2 regions of the Faecalicatena fissicatena genome follow, and region 1 is predicted to be linked to the other one. Evidence: riboswitches for the same ligand, from Rfam matches in the RefSeq annotation. Region 1 holds a riboswitch; the other holds the start of a gene.

Evidence for each region. A riboswitch is a leader RNA that binds a small molecule or an ion and turns the genes downstream of it on or off. The one in region 1 is predicted to bind thiamine pyrophosphate.
Region 2: linked by a shared signal. The riboswitch ahead of thiW (energy coupling factor transporter S component ThiW) and the one ahead of thiS (sulfur carrier protein ThiS) in region 1 are both predicted to bind thiamine pyrophosphate.

The regions. Positions count from the first base shown of each region.
Region 1 is NZ_JACLYY010000013.1:27,776-34,762, forward strand. It holds gene H7U36_RS12275 (ABC transporter permease) at 1-529, shown strand, start outside; gene H7U36_RS12280 (sensor histidine kinase) at 580-1,503, shown strand; gene H7U36_RS12285 (ABC transporter substrate-binding protein) at 1,622-2,626, shown strand; TPP riboswitch at 2,679-2,785, shown strand; gene thiS (sulfur carrier protein ThiS) at 3,117-3,320, shown strand; gene thiF (sulfur carrier protein ThiS adenylyltransferase ThiF) at 3,326-3,964, shown strand; gene H7U36_RS12300 (thiazole synthase) at 4,063-4,851, shown strand; gene thiH (2-iminoacetate synthase ThiH) at 4,880-6,097, shown strand; gene H7U36_RS12310 (thiamine phosphate synthase) at 6,090-6,695, shown strand; gene H7U36_RS12315 (acylphosphatase) at 6,805-6,987, shown strand, end outside.
Region 2 is NZ_JACLYY010000014.1:53,801-60,787, forward strand. It holds gene H7U36_RS12840 (ABC transporter ATP-binding protein) at 1-1,007, shown strand, start outside; gene H7U36_RS12845 (trimeric intracellular cation channel family protein) at 1,169-1,834, shown strand; TPP riboswitch at 1,903-2,012, shown strand; gene thiW (energy coupling factor transporter S component ThiW) at 2,222-2,731, shown strand; gene thiC (phosphomethylpyrimidine synthase ThiC) at 2,975-4,285, shown strand; gene H7U36_RS12860 (polysaccharide deacetylase family protein) at 4,309-5,139, opposite strand; gene H7U36_RS12865 (MFS transporter) at 5,292-6,482, opposite strand; gene H7U36_RS12870 (DUF1349 domain-containing protein) at 6,484-6,870, opposite strand; gene H7U36_RS12875 (AraC family transcriptional regulator) at 6,973-6,987, opposite strand, start outside.

The DNA.
Region 1 (6,987 bases):
GGCGGACATGAGCAGCGGCTATGTGAAGAACACAGCGGGACAGGTGAGGAGCCGGGCGGCCCTTGTGGCGGCCAAGGCGGTGGCTGTGATGGTGTACACAGTGTTTACCATCCTCTTTTTCGTGGCCATTGAGGCGATTTCTGATGCCTTGCTTTTTGGAGCTTTGGCCTGGGGTGACCCGGGCGAGTTCCTCCCTTATCTGGGAGCGCAGACAGCGCTGCACTGTACCTTTATGGTGGTCCTGTGTGCCCTTACAGTGATCATACGGAGCAGCGTGCTGAGCATGGTGCTGGGGGTGCTGCTCTGCCAGAACCTGGCTATCCTCCTGTACGGCGGGGCGGAGACACTGCTGCGCAGGATGGGGGCTGGAGATGTTGACATTATCTCCCACACCATCACGGGAAAGATTGCCATGCTCCCCCTGGCGCCCTCCGCGTCAGACGTGACAGGAGCGCTGCTGACAGCGGCCCTGTTCCTTGTCCTGTCGGCAGGCCTGGGGGCTCTTGTGTTCCAGAAGAGGGATGTGTAGGGGACAGGAGAAGTCAACAGGAGGAGCATTTACAGAAGGAGAGAGACAGGATGTTGACTATTATCCTTATAACAGGTATCGTGATCCTAGCGGTAGTGCTGTGGAAATACCAGCGGCAGATGAAAGACATCTGCCGCCAGATCGCGTTCCTGCGGGAGCACGACAGCAATATGCTCATCACGACCCAGATCCGGGCCGGCGGGGTGGGCGAGCTGGCAGAAGAGCTCAATGAACTATTGCTGGAGATGAAAAGTGAACACAGAGAGTACATGGAAAAGGAGGGAGAGATTGCCCGCATCTACACGGACCTGTCCCACGATATCCGCACGCCTCTCACCTCCCTGGACGGGTATTTTCAGCTCCTCCGGGAGACCAGAGACCCGGAGGAGCAGGAACGGTATATCCGCATCATCCAGGAGAGGATCGGCAGTCTGAAGGAGATGCTGGAGGAGCTGTTCACTTACACGAAACTCCAGGGCGGGCGCTATGAAATAGAGAGGACAGCCTGCCGGCTGAACCGGATCCTGAAGGAGACGCTGTTTTCCTACTACGAGGAATGGCTGGCGCTTGGGATCAGACCGGAGTTTTCCATTCCTGAGGAGGAAATCTGTGTGGAGGCAGACCCCCGTGCCCTCAGGCGGGTCATCCAGAATCTCATTAAGAACGGGATGGACCACGGCGAGAAGAAGATCCGCATTGCGCTCAAGAGGCAGGGGAACAGGGCTGTCATGACCTTTGCCAACCAGGTGTCCTGTCCGGACAAGATTGATACAGAGCATGTGTTTGACAGGTTCTACAAGGCAGATGAGGCAAGGAGCCGGACCTCCACGGGGCTGGGCCTCTCCATTGCCAGAGAGCTGGCCCGCAGGATGGAGGGAGATATCGCCGCCCGTATGGAGGAAGACTGGTTTGTGGCTGAGGTGCAGCTTGCGGCGCTGCCATGTGGAGCAAAGGGGTATACAGAGGACGTGTGAAAAGAAAATAAAAAAGGGCTTGACTTTTCTGCGTATCTCTGTATAATTTATTTCATAAATACTTTAGCACTATAAAGTGTAGAAGTTTTAAGCGATAAAGCGACAGGAGGAAAAGGACATGAAGTTAAAAAAGGTAACAGCAATCTTACTGACAGCAGTCATGACAGCCGCACTTGCAGCCTGCGGAAGCAGCTCAGGAGACAGCTCTGGAAGCAGCGGAGATGACGCAGGCGGAAGCGGTACATATACTATAGGAATCTGCCAGCAGATGGAGCATGCGGCTCTGGATGCGGCCACGGAAGGGTTTCAGGATGCCTGCCGGGAGCTGTTTGGCGAGGACAATGTAGAGTTTGACGTGCAGAACGCACAGGGAGAGCAGACTATGTGCTCCACCATCGTTAATAATTTTGTTTCTTCTGATGTAGATTTAATTCTTGCCAACGCTACCCTGCCTCTCCAGACAGCAGCCCAGGCGACGTCAGACATCCCGATCCTGGGAACTTCCGTTACTGATTACGGCAGTGCGCTGGGCATCGATGACTGGACAGGAGCCACGGGAGTGAATATTTCAGGAACCAGCGACCTGGCGCCTATCGAGGAGCAGGAGGACATGCTCCTGGAGCTTGTGCCGGACGCCCAGACAGTGGGAATTCTGTACTGCTCCTCCGAATCCAACTCCAAATACCAGGCAGAGCTTTTTGAGGCAGAGCTGGAGGCGGACGGCATTTCCTACAAGGAGTACACAGCGGCAGACTCCAACGAGATTCAGTCTGTGACTCAAAATGCGGTGGAGGACTGTGATGCCATCTACATCCCCACGGACAACACTATGGCGTCCAATACCCAGATCATCAATAACATCTGTCTTCCTGCCAAGGTTCCGGTGATCGCGGGGGAGGAGGGCATCTGCAGCGGCTGCGGCGTGGCTACTCTTTCCATCAGCTACTACGACCTGGGATACCAGACGGGCGAGATGGCCTACAAGATCCTGGAGGAGGGCGCTGACATCTCCACCATGGACGTAGAGACAGCAGCCCAGGTGACGAAAAAGTACAATCCCACGATCTGCGAGGAGCTGGGCATTACTATCCCTGAGGGCTACGAGGCCATAGAAGCCGAGTAGAGGAAGAAAGGCTATTGACTTTTCACGGGAAAATGAGTATATTGGAACATGTAAATTGCATATGGGGAGCTTGTAGACAGGCTGAGAGGAAGTTGTGAACTTCGACCCGGGAACCTGATTTGGATAATGCCAACGTAGGGAGAAAGATGAGAGACTGCGGGAAATGGCATGATGCCATTTCCCTTTTCTTATTCTATAGAGAAATCCTTTCGGCAAAAAGGGGCGGACCTGCCCCGCTTTGTCTGGCAGAAAGGTCAGGAGATTTACAGACAACAAAATACAGCAGGACTATGTGAGTGAACAGGAAATGGATTAAGACGGTTCACGAAGGGGTGCACCACCGCGGGTGTATTCTTTCGTGAACCTTTTTTCTTGGGAAATCTCGGGGAATATCCTGGAAATAGCCGGGAATAGCCCGGGGAATCTCGGAGCAATATCCCGCTTCGGTTCCGGCGCAGCGGCCTGCTTAGGGAGAAAGGAGGAGAGCTTTATGATCACAGCGCGCATAAACGGGCAGGAAGAGATATTTTCGTCTTCTCTTTCTGTCAGCGCATTTCTGGAAGAGAAGGGCTACCGGTCGGACCGGGTGGCCGTGGAAAAAAACGGAGCCATCGTACCAAAAAGAGAGCATGAGAGCTGTCTTATCGATGACGGAGATACACTGGAGGTCGTGAGCTTTGTGGGAGGAGGCTAGAGAAGATGAGGGACATCAGGATCACAGAGGAGGAGATCTCTCAGGCGCTCATTGACCGTCACACGGAGGAGGTTCAGGCCCGGATCCGCGCGGCCCGGGTGGCCGTGGCTGGACTTGGGGGTCTGGGATCCAACATAGCGGTCAGCCTGGCCAGAATCGGAGTGGGGCATCTCCATCTCATTGATTTTGACCGGGTGGATGTGACCAACCTGAACAGGCAGCAGTATTTTGCAGACCAGGTGGGCATGTACAAGACCGAGGCCCTCCGGGAAAATCTGCTGCGTATCAATCCGTGGCTTGAGCTGCGGACCGACTGCCTGCGTGTGACAGAGGAAAACGCGGCAGAGCTGCTGCGGGATGACGCCTATATCTGCGAGGCCTTTGATATTGCGGAGAATAAGGCCATGCTTGCGGGGGAGGTGCTGGAGCATTTCCCGGAGAAATATCTGGTGGCCGCCAGCGGTATGGCCGGATATGGGGACAGCAATGAGATTCGCACAAGACGGGTCACCTCCCATTTTTATCTGTGCGGGGATGAAAAGACCGAGGCGGAGGCAGGGCGGGGCCTTATGGCTCCCAGGGTGGCTCTCTGCGCGGCGCACCAGGCCAATATGGTGCTGCGGCTTATACTGGGAGAGAGGTAGATCACGCCCCTGGCAGACTATAGTAGGAGAAACAGAAGAAAAGAAGACAGAACTGAAGAGAAAGGCGCCGCCTGTTCCGGCGGCAGAAAGGAGAAAAAATGGAGACAAATACAGAAATCAAAAAGGATACGTGGAAGCTGGGAGACCATACATTTACCTCCAGGTTCATCCTGGGGTCAGGCAAGTATTCCCTGGAGTTGATCCAGGCGGCAGTGGAGCACGCGGGGGCTCAGATCGTCACGATGGCCCTGCGGCGGGCAAACGAGGGAGGACTTGCCAACATCCTGGATTACATACCGGAGGGCGTCTCTATCCTGCCCAACACGTCGGGAGCCAGAAATGCCCAGGAGGCGGTGCGCATCGCACGGCTGGCCAGGGAGGTCTGCGGAAGCGATCTTATCAAGATCGAGATCATGCGGGACAGCAAATACCTCCTCCCGGACAACTACGAGACGGTCAAAGCCACGGAAATCCTGGCAAAGGAAGGGTTTACCGTGATGCCCTACATGTATCCGGATCTGAATATGGCAAGGGACATGGCGGACGCGGGTGCTGCCTGCATCATGCCTCTGGGGGCGCCCATCGGGTCCAACAAGGGACTGTGCACCAAGGAATTTATCCAGATCCTTATCGATGAGATCGATCTTCCCATCATTGTGGACGCCGGGATCGGGAAGCCCTCCCAGGCATGCGAGGCCATGGAGATGGGGGCTGCCGCCGTTATGGCTAACACTGCCATCGCCACATCGGGAGACATTGCGGCCATGGCCGGAGCCATGAAGCTGGCCGTGGAGGCGGGCCGCGCCGCTTACCTCGCGGGGATGGGAAGCGTCCGTGCAAAAGGAGGAAGCGCTTCGTCACCCCTTACCGGGTATCTGAGAGATTAACATTGGACGCAGAAGGAGGCTTGCGAAAATGAGCGCAGAAAACCATGTAAATGAAAGCATTTTAAGCGATGAGATCCGGGAGCACCAGAGGAAGAACCGGATCGACCATATGACCTACCTGCCGGACATGGAGGACATTGGCTCGGAGGTGATGGACAAGGTCATCTCCGAGGTGAAAGGATACGACTATGACAGCTACACGGAGGCTGACGTGCGAAGGGCACTGGCAAGGGACAACCGGTCCCTGGAGGATTTCAAGGCCCTCCTCTCCCCGGCGGCCATGCCGCTCCTTGAGGAGATAGCCCAGGCAGCCCAGGCGGAGACGAGGAAGCATTTCGGCAATTCCGTCGCCATGTTCACCCCGGCCTACATTGCAAACTACTGTGAAAATTACTGTATTTACTGCGGCTTTAACTGCCACAACCGTATCAAGAGGGCGCAGCTTGACGAGGCGGAGATCGAGCGGGAGTTTGCGGCCATCGCAAAGACCGGACTTCAGGAGATCCTGATCCTGACAGGGGAGAGCAGAAAGAAGTCCACGGTGGAGTACATCGGAAGGGCCTGTCAGATTGCCAGGAAATATTTCCGGGTCATCGGCCTGGAGGTCTACCCCATGAACTCAGACGAGTACGCCTATCTGCAAAAATGCGGGGCGGACTATGTGACGGTCTTCCAGGAGACCTACAATTCAGATAAGTACGAGACTCTCCATCTGGCCGGGCACAAGAGGATTTTCCCCTACCGGTTCAATGCGCAGCAGAGAGCTCTCATGGGCGGCATGAGGGGCGTGGGATTTGCGGCGCTCTTAGGACTGGATGATTTCCGAAAGGACGCGTTCGCCACAGGCATGCACGCCTGGCTGCTGCAGAAGAAATATCCCCACGGGGAGATTGCCTTTTCCTGCCCCAGGCTTCGGCCTATCATCAACAATGACAGGATCAATCCCATGGACGTCCACGAAGCCCAGCTCCTCCAGGTGGTGTGCGCCTACCGGCTCTTCATGCCCTTTGCCAGCATCACCATCTCCAGCCGGGAGTGCGCCAGAGTGCGGGACAACCTGGTGCAGATCGCTGCCACCAAGATCTCCGCGGGAGTCAGCACCGGCATAGGGGAGCACGGCGAGGAAGTGGCGGACAAGGGAGACGAGCAGTTCGAGATTTCAGACGGCCGCTCTGTGGACGAGGTTTACCACGCACTGGAGGCCAATCATCTGCAGCCTGTGATGGCGGAGTACATCTATGTGTAGGACACACAGGGAAGAGGGCGGAGAAAATATTATGTCCCGGGTGGCGGCTGTGACAAACCGCCACCTGGCCGCCAGGCCCTTCCTTGAGCAGATCGAGCGGGTGTGCAGGCTGCACCCGGCGGCTGTGATCCTGCGGGAGAAGGATCTGGCGGAGAGGGACTACACCCTCCTGGCTGGACAGGTGCTGGAAGTGTGCAGAGCCTATCAGGTGCCCTGCGTTTACCACACCTACCCGGAAGCCGCGCTGAGAGCAGGGGTGAAGGCCATCCATCTGCCTCTGCCTTTGCTGCGCGCCTACAGAGAGCAGGGACTTCTGGAGTCCTTTGTGCATGTGGGCACTTCCGTTCACTCCGCGGCTGAGGCGGGGGAGGCTCTGCGTCTGGGAGCTACCTGTCTGACGGCCGGACATATTTACAGCACAGACTGCAAGAAGGGGCTGCCGCCCCGGGGGCTTTCCTATCTAAAAGAAATCTGCAGACTGTCGCCGGCGCCTGTCTGGGCCATCGGCGGTATCCATACAGGCCAGGGCCAGGTGGAGGAGGTGCTCTCCTGCGGGGCGGCCGGGGCCTGTGTCATGTCGGAAATGATGCGGATATAAGGAGCTGCAAGCTGTTTTGCTCTGCCTTGCGCTGCCAAACCACTTGTCAGTCCAGGGAAAAGGATTTACAATAATAACAATATACAAAAACAAGTGACAGGAGGAAGACATGGCTGAAGTCAGAAGGAGATTGAATTTTCGCGGGAGGGTGCAGGGCGTAGGCTTCCGCTACAAGGCAAAATACCTGGCAAAATCCATGGGGCTGACAGGATGGGTGAGAAACGAGATGGACGGCACAGTGACGCTGGAGATCCAGGGGCGCCCCCAGCTCGTGGACAAGCTTCTGCAGGGA
Region 2 (6,987 bases), on a different contig from region 1:
TTCCCTACATGTGCGTCCAGAATTTTGTCACCAAGATGACCGGCGTGGCCATGACCCTCCTGTCCATCTGGTTTTATCTGGCGGGTACAATGGATCTGATCGTGTGCATCTCCATGATGATCTGCTCCTTTATCGTCTATTCCAGCCTGGACTCGGCGGGAAACTACTCAGCTCTGCTGCGGACTGTGGACGTGAGCGTGGATAAGGCACAGGAAATCCTGGATCTGCAGCCCATGGACACAGAGGGCAGGGACCTGACGCCCAAAAGTCACGACATCGATGTGGAGGACATTGCGTTCTCCTACGATAAGAGGCCCATCATCGACGGGATCACGGTTCACATCCCGGAGCGGACCACCACAGCTATTGTGGGGCCCAGCGGAGGAGGAAAGACCACCCTGTGCCATCTCATCTCCCGGTTCTGGGATGTGGATCAGGGCTGCGTGCGGCTGGGAGGCGTGGATGTGCGGGATTACAGCATGGACAGCCTGATGAAAAATTTCAGCTTTGTGTTCCAGAACGTGTACCTGTTCCAGGACACGGTCGCCAACAACATCCGCTTCGGTCAGGAGGAGGCGCCCATGGAGAAGGTGGTGGAGGCCGCCAAAAAGGCCTGCTGTCACGAATTTATCATGGCTTTGCCTGAGGGCTATGACACGGTTATCGGCGAGGGCGGGGCTTCCCTGTCCGGGGGAGAGAAGCAGCGTCTGTCCGTCGCCCGGGCCATGATGAAGGACGCCCCGGTCATCATCCTGGATGAGGCCACGGCAAATGTGGACCCGGAGAATGAGAAGGAGCTGGTGGAGGCCATCGACGCTCTGACAAAGGAGAAGACCATCCTCATGATCGCCCACCGGCTGAAGACAGTCCGCCATGCAGACCAGATCCTTGTGGTGGATAAAGGGAAAATTGTCCAGAGAGGGCGTCATGAGGAGCTGATGCAGGAGGAGGGCATTTATCGGAGGTTTGTGAACGCCAGGGAGACGGCGGCGGGCTGGAAGCTGTGACGCCGGGACACTGGGGAGAGAGCGGCCGGCGCAAGGACAGCTGCTTATAGGTCTGCTTATCGGAGTTTTCTTTTTAGACTTGTCATGGTATGGAATTGTGCTATAATGACCTGGGCTGTTATGCCCTGTATGAGAATGATGAGTATGAGAGGAAAAGAAAAATGAGTGTGCAGGATAACATTGTCTTTATACTGGAGATCATCGGCACGGTGGCCTTTGCGGTCTCCGGCGCGCTGGTGGGCATCCGCAAATCTATGGATATATTTGGCGTGTGCGTGCTGGGAGTGGTCACCGCCGTGGGCGGAGGAGCTATTCGGGACGTGGTGGTAGGGATCATTCCTCCCAATGTGTTTCGGGATCCGGTCTACGCGACGGTGGCGGTCCTTGTGTCCTGCCTTGTATTCGGGGTGGCGTATTTTCGCAGCTTTCGCTCCAGCGGCAGGCTGGGAAAGCTGTACGACGGAGCCATGCTCCTGATGGACGCGGTGGGGCTGGGAATTTTTACTGTGGTGGGTGTCAACGCAGGCATCCAGCAGGGGCACGGGGACAATACATTCCTTCTGATCTTCACCGGCACAGTGACCGGCGTGGGAGGGGGACTTCTCCGGGACATCATGGCAGGGGTCCCGCCCTACATATTTGTCCGCCACATCTATGCCTGCGCTTCCATAGCCGGAGCCGTGGCCTGCACGCTTCTCTACAGGACGACCGGGATCACGACGGCCATGTTCGCCGGAGTGCTGCTTGTCCTGGGGATCCGGTGTCTGGCCTCCCACTACCGGTGGAACCTTCCCAGGGTCAGGATGGAGGAGCAGGTAACAAAATAGAGAACCGAAAATCCTTGCAAATGACCTCCGGCAGGTCTATAATGACAAGTGATCAGATACAGTTGAATAAGCGTGTCACGGGGAGCTGGCCGTTAGCCGGCTGAGAGGAGGCTGTTATCGTCTCGACCCGCAACCTGATTTGGATAATGCCAACGTAGGGATGTGTATTCGTGTGTGAAATGGAGATGCCCTCGTGCATCTCTTTTTGTTTGATAGAAAACCTTGTTTCTGTCAAACAAAACACTCCGTGGGATGCGCACTCGCGCAAAGCAGAAAATAGTCGCTAAAGCGACTGCGCTCGGCGCGAAAGTTCCGCAAGCGGAACTCTTATTTCACAGCAAAGCTTTCCACTGGATCTGAGGACATAGAGAAAGGAGCTGTGTATTGATGAAACAAAATACAGCAACGAAAAAGCTGGTGCTGGCGGGAGTTCTCACAGCCCTGGCCGTGGTGGGGAGTCTGATCAGTTTTCCCATAGCGGGCAGCAAATGCGCTCCGGTACAGCACATGGTCAACATTCTGGCCGCGGTTACGCTGGGACCCGGCTGGGGCGTGGGGATTGCGTTTACGGCAAGCCTTCTGCGCAATATCCTGGGGATCGGAAGCCTTCTGGCATTTCCCGGCAGCATGGTGGGAGCCCTCTGCTGCGGACTGGTCTATGCGGCCTGTAAGAAGCTGGCCCCGACCTGCGTGGCAGAGGCCCTTGGGACAGGCATCCTGGGCGGACTTTGCGCCTACCCGGCAGCCAAACTTCTGATGGGGATGGAGCCTGCGGGACTTTTCGTGTACGTTGTCCCGTTCCTCGTGTCTACAGTGGCGGGGAGCATACTGGCCTTTATCCTGATCACAGTGCTGGAGAAGGGCGGCGTGATGAGCCAGCTGCGGGCAGCAGGGTAAATGTGTTTATCGGAGGGCGTGCCCTCTGAAAAAGCGGCAGATTGGGGACACCACCTTCTGCCGCTATAGAAAAATCTGGTTGTACTGCAAAGGAGGAAATACAGCCATGATGATCACCGCGTTATACAGAGGTGAAGGCGTCGGCATCCGGACGGGGAGAAGGGAATTTTGCGTTCCTTTGTCCTGCGTTTTCCATGGCCGGCGTCGGAGAAAACAGGACAAATACAAATGGAGGTAGGAGAAATGGAAGCTTACACAACACAGATGGATGCGGCCCGCAAGGGCATTGTGACACCCCAGATCAAAAGGGTGGCAGAGAAGGAGAAGATGCCGGTAGAAAAGCTCATGCAGCTGGTGGCGGAAGGGAAGGTTGCGATCTGCGCCAACAAGCGCCACACCTGCCTGGATCCGGAGGGCGTGGGCAGCATGCTCCGCACAAAGATTAATGTAAACCTAGGGGTGTCCAGGGACTGCAAGGACTATGACATCGAGATGCAGAAGGTGATGAGCGCTGTCAATCTGGGGGCGGAGGCCATCATGGATCTCTCCAGCCACGGAAACACCCAGCCCTTCCGGCAGAAGCTGACAAGCGAGTGCCCGGTTATGATCGGGACAGTGCCGGTATATGACAGTGTGATTCATTATCAGAGGGATCTGGCCACTCTGACGGCCAAGGATTTCATTGATGTGATTCGTCTCCACGCGGAGGACGGAGTGGATTTTGTGACGCTCCACTGTGGCATTACCCGCAAGACCATTGAGCAGATCCGGAAGCACAAGAGAAAAATGAACATTGTGAGCCGGGGAGGAAGCCTGGTGTTTGCCTGGATGAGCATGACCGGGGAGGAGAACCCCTTTTATGAGTATTTTGACGAGATTTTGGACATCTGCGAGGAGTATGATGTGACCATCTCCCTGGGAGACGCCTGCCGTCCCGGCTGTCTGGCCGACGCCACAGACGTGTGCCAGATCGAGGAGCTGGTCCGCTTAGGCGAGCTGACCAAGCGGGCCTGGGACCACAATGTGCAGGTCATGGTAGAGGGACCGGGACATGTGCCCCTTGACCAGGTGGCTGCCAACATGGAAGTGCAGAAGAGCATCTGCATGGGCGCCCCCTTCTATGTACTTGGACCTCTCGTCACAGATATCGCGCCGGGCTACGATCACATCACAGCAGCCATCGGCGGCGCGGTGGCTGCCATGAGCGGCGCTGCCTTCCTGTGCTATGTGACGCCGGCAGAGCATCTGGCCCTTCCCAATGTGGATGACGTGAAGCAGGGCATCATCGCCTCCAAGATCGCGGCTCACGCGGCGGACATCGCCAAGGGTATCCCGGGTGCGAGAGATATAGACGACCGTATGGCCGAGGCGAGACAGAAGCTGGACTGGGATGCCCAGTTTGCATGTGCCCTTGATCCGGAGACAGCAAAAGCGATCCGGGACAGCAGGAGCCCGGAGGACGACCACAGCGACACATGCAGCATGTGCGGTAAATTCTGCGCGGTGCGCAGCATGAACAAAGCTCTGGCAGGGGAGTACATTGATATCCTCTAGGACAGGGGGTGCCTCTTTTTACGCTATCTGTCTGACTGGATCAGCTCTTCCAGGGAGCCGAAGGAGTAGCCCATGTCCTCCCATTTTCCCAGAAGCTCATCCATGATCTCCCCGTTGGTGGAGGAGGTGCTGTGGAGGAGGACGATGGCGCCCGGGTGGATGCGGCCAAGCAGCTTGTCAAAGGCCTCCTCCTTTGAGGGCTGGTCGTCCTGGTACCAGTCCACGTAGGCCAGGCTCCAGAAGAAGGTGTGGTAGCCAAGCTCTTTGGCCATCTTCAGATTTTCCACATTGTACTTCCCCTGGGGCGGGCGGTAAAGCTTTGTCATCTCCTTTCCGGTGATTTTTTTATAGGATGCTTCCACACCATCCAGCTCTTCCCGGAAGGTCTCCAGAGTGGAGATCCGGGACATATCGGGGTGGGTGGAGGTGTGGTTGCCTACAATGTGTCCTTCCTCCTCCATCCGGCGGATCAGGTCCGGGTTCTCAGAGATAAAATTGCCCACCACAAAAAAGGCGGCGGGAGCCTCGTGCTTTTTCAGTGCATCCAGGATGGGCTTGGTGTTGCCGTTCTCATAGCCTGCGTCAAAGGTCAGGTAGATCCGCTTTTTATCTGTGTCGCCCAGATAGTAGGCGTCGTACCGTGCCAGCTCCTGGGAGGTGGCGTTTCCCACAGGGGGCTGGCCCTCCTCCTGGAAGCCAAGGCCCCAGTTCCCCTCCGCGGAGGACTGGATCCGGTCAGAGTGGGAGGCGGCGACAAAGGAGGTCACCTGGGCGGCGGTGCGGCCGAGGAGAAAGGCGGCGGCCAGGAGAAGTGTGACCCGGAGGCAGGGGAGTGGTTTTATTTTGCGGTACATAGGGCTGTATCCTTGCTCTTACAGTTGTCTCTTTATTATATGATAGAGGCGGGCTGCGTATGACGGAGGAGATTTTATATCTTTCAGCGGGAAAAAGGCCGGAAGCGCTGTGAATGAGCGCTTCCGGCTTTCTCTGTACCATCCGGTTGCCTTCAAATGGAACCCTTCATCCTTCGGTTCACGGTAAGCAAGCCAATCACTAGAAGAATCGGAAAGATTGTAGCGGCCAGCAGTCCCGCTTTCAGATTGCCGTCAGCCAGTTCCGAGAGGCTCCCTACCAATGCCGGGCTTATTGTTCCGCCAAAATCTCCTGCTAATGCCAAAAAAGCGAACATAGCGGTGCCGCCTTGCGGACACTTTTGGGAAGAAAGGCTGATCGTGCCTGGCCACATAATGCCTACGCTGAAACCGCAAAGAGCGCACCCTGTCAGGCCAAGAAGCGGCACGGGGGAAAGGGAGGCCAGCAGATAGCAAGACACGCACAGCAAGCCGCTCAGCAGCATGGTTTTTGTCAGGTTCAGGTTCCCGCTCATTTTTCCATACAGCATACGGGAGATACCCATGAAAACAGCAAACAGACAGGGGCCAGCCAAATCCCCAACTGTTTTAGAGACGCCGAGTCCTGCCTCTGTAAAGGCGGATGCCCACTGCGCCATGGCCGCCTCGGATGCGCCGGAACAGATCATCAGTAAAATCATCATCCACAATAGCGGCAGTCGGAGCAGCCTGCGAAGAGGCAAGCTCTCGCCTTCTTCGACCAGACGCTCCATGGGACATGTGAGGAACTGAAAGACATTTACCAGCGGTACAAGTGCCCAGATCAGCGTGAGTATCCTCCAGTTCTCGGTGCCAAACACCGCAAAAAAGAGAGTGGAACCCAGGATTACGGCCACCGCACCCCAACAGTAAAAAGAGTGCAGTAAACTCATCCTGCCGTCCTTGTTTTCGAAGGGGCAGGCCTCTACGATAGGGCTTACCAGTACCTCCACAAGACCGCTACCGATGGCGTAAAACACCACTGCGATGAGGATACCCGGAAATGGCACAGGGAGTACTTCAGGGAGAACCGCCAGCAGCACAAGCCCTGCTGCTGAAACTGCCTGGGATGTCACCACACAGATGCGATAACCAATTTTGTCCGCAAACCTGCTCGCTCCAAGGTCAACCAGCAGCTGGGTGAGATAAAATACAACGGGGATCAGGGAAATCTTTTTCAACGAGATCCCGTAGGTATTTTGGAAAGTAAGAAACAGAAGGGGGGCGAAGTTGGCGGCTATGGCCTGGGTGACAAATCCCAGATAGCAGGCTGTCAGTGTTTTTTGATACTTTCTGGTTTCAGCCATATTACTTACCTGCCCGAATGTTTTTTAATGTTTTTTTTTCAATGCTGAGATTTTCATACACCCGGACGCCGCCGTCGCCTATCGGAGCCTGTGCCAGGAGTCCCACTTTGATGGCGGGATCCGCAGGGAGATGAAAATATCGTATCATATAAAAATTGACACCATCTACAGAGTAGTGAAACGCGAAATTGTTGCCCACCCGACAAACTCGCAGCCAGGCAGTGTTGCCTTCCAGATTGCATCCGTTGGCATCATCGGAATTCCCCTTTGTCACTACACTTGCCACAGTATGCGTACCAAAATCGGTAAGTTCAAAACAACATTTTGTCCAACAGTTCCGGCTCTTCCTCTGTTCGATCCGGCTTTTGTTTAACCACTTAAATTCCATGGTGGATCTCCTTTCAAACTCGAATTTAAGCGTATTATATAATCAAAACCTTCAAAGTCAAAGGCACTATAGCGTCAAATAGAAGCATTATTTACCCAAACTTCATTTCCGCTGGCG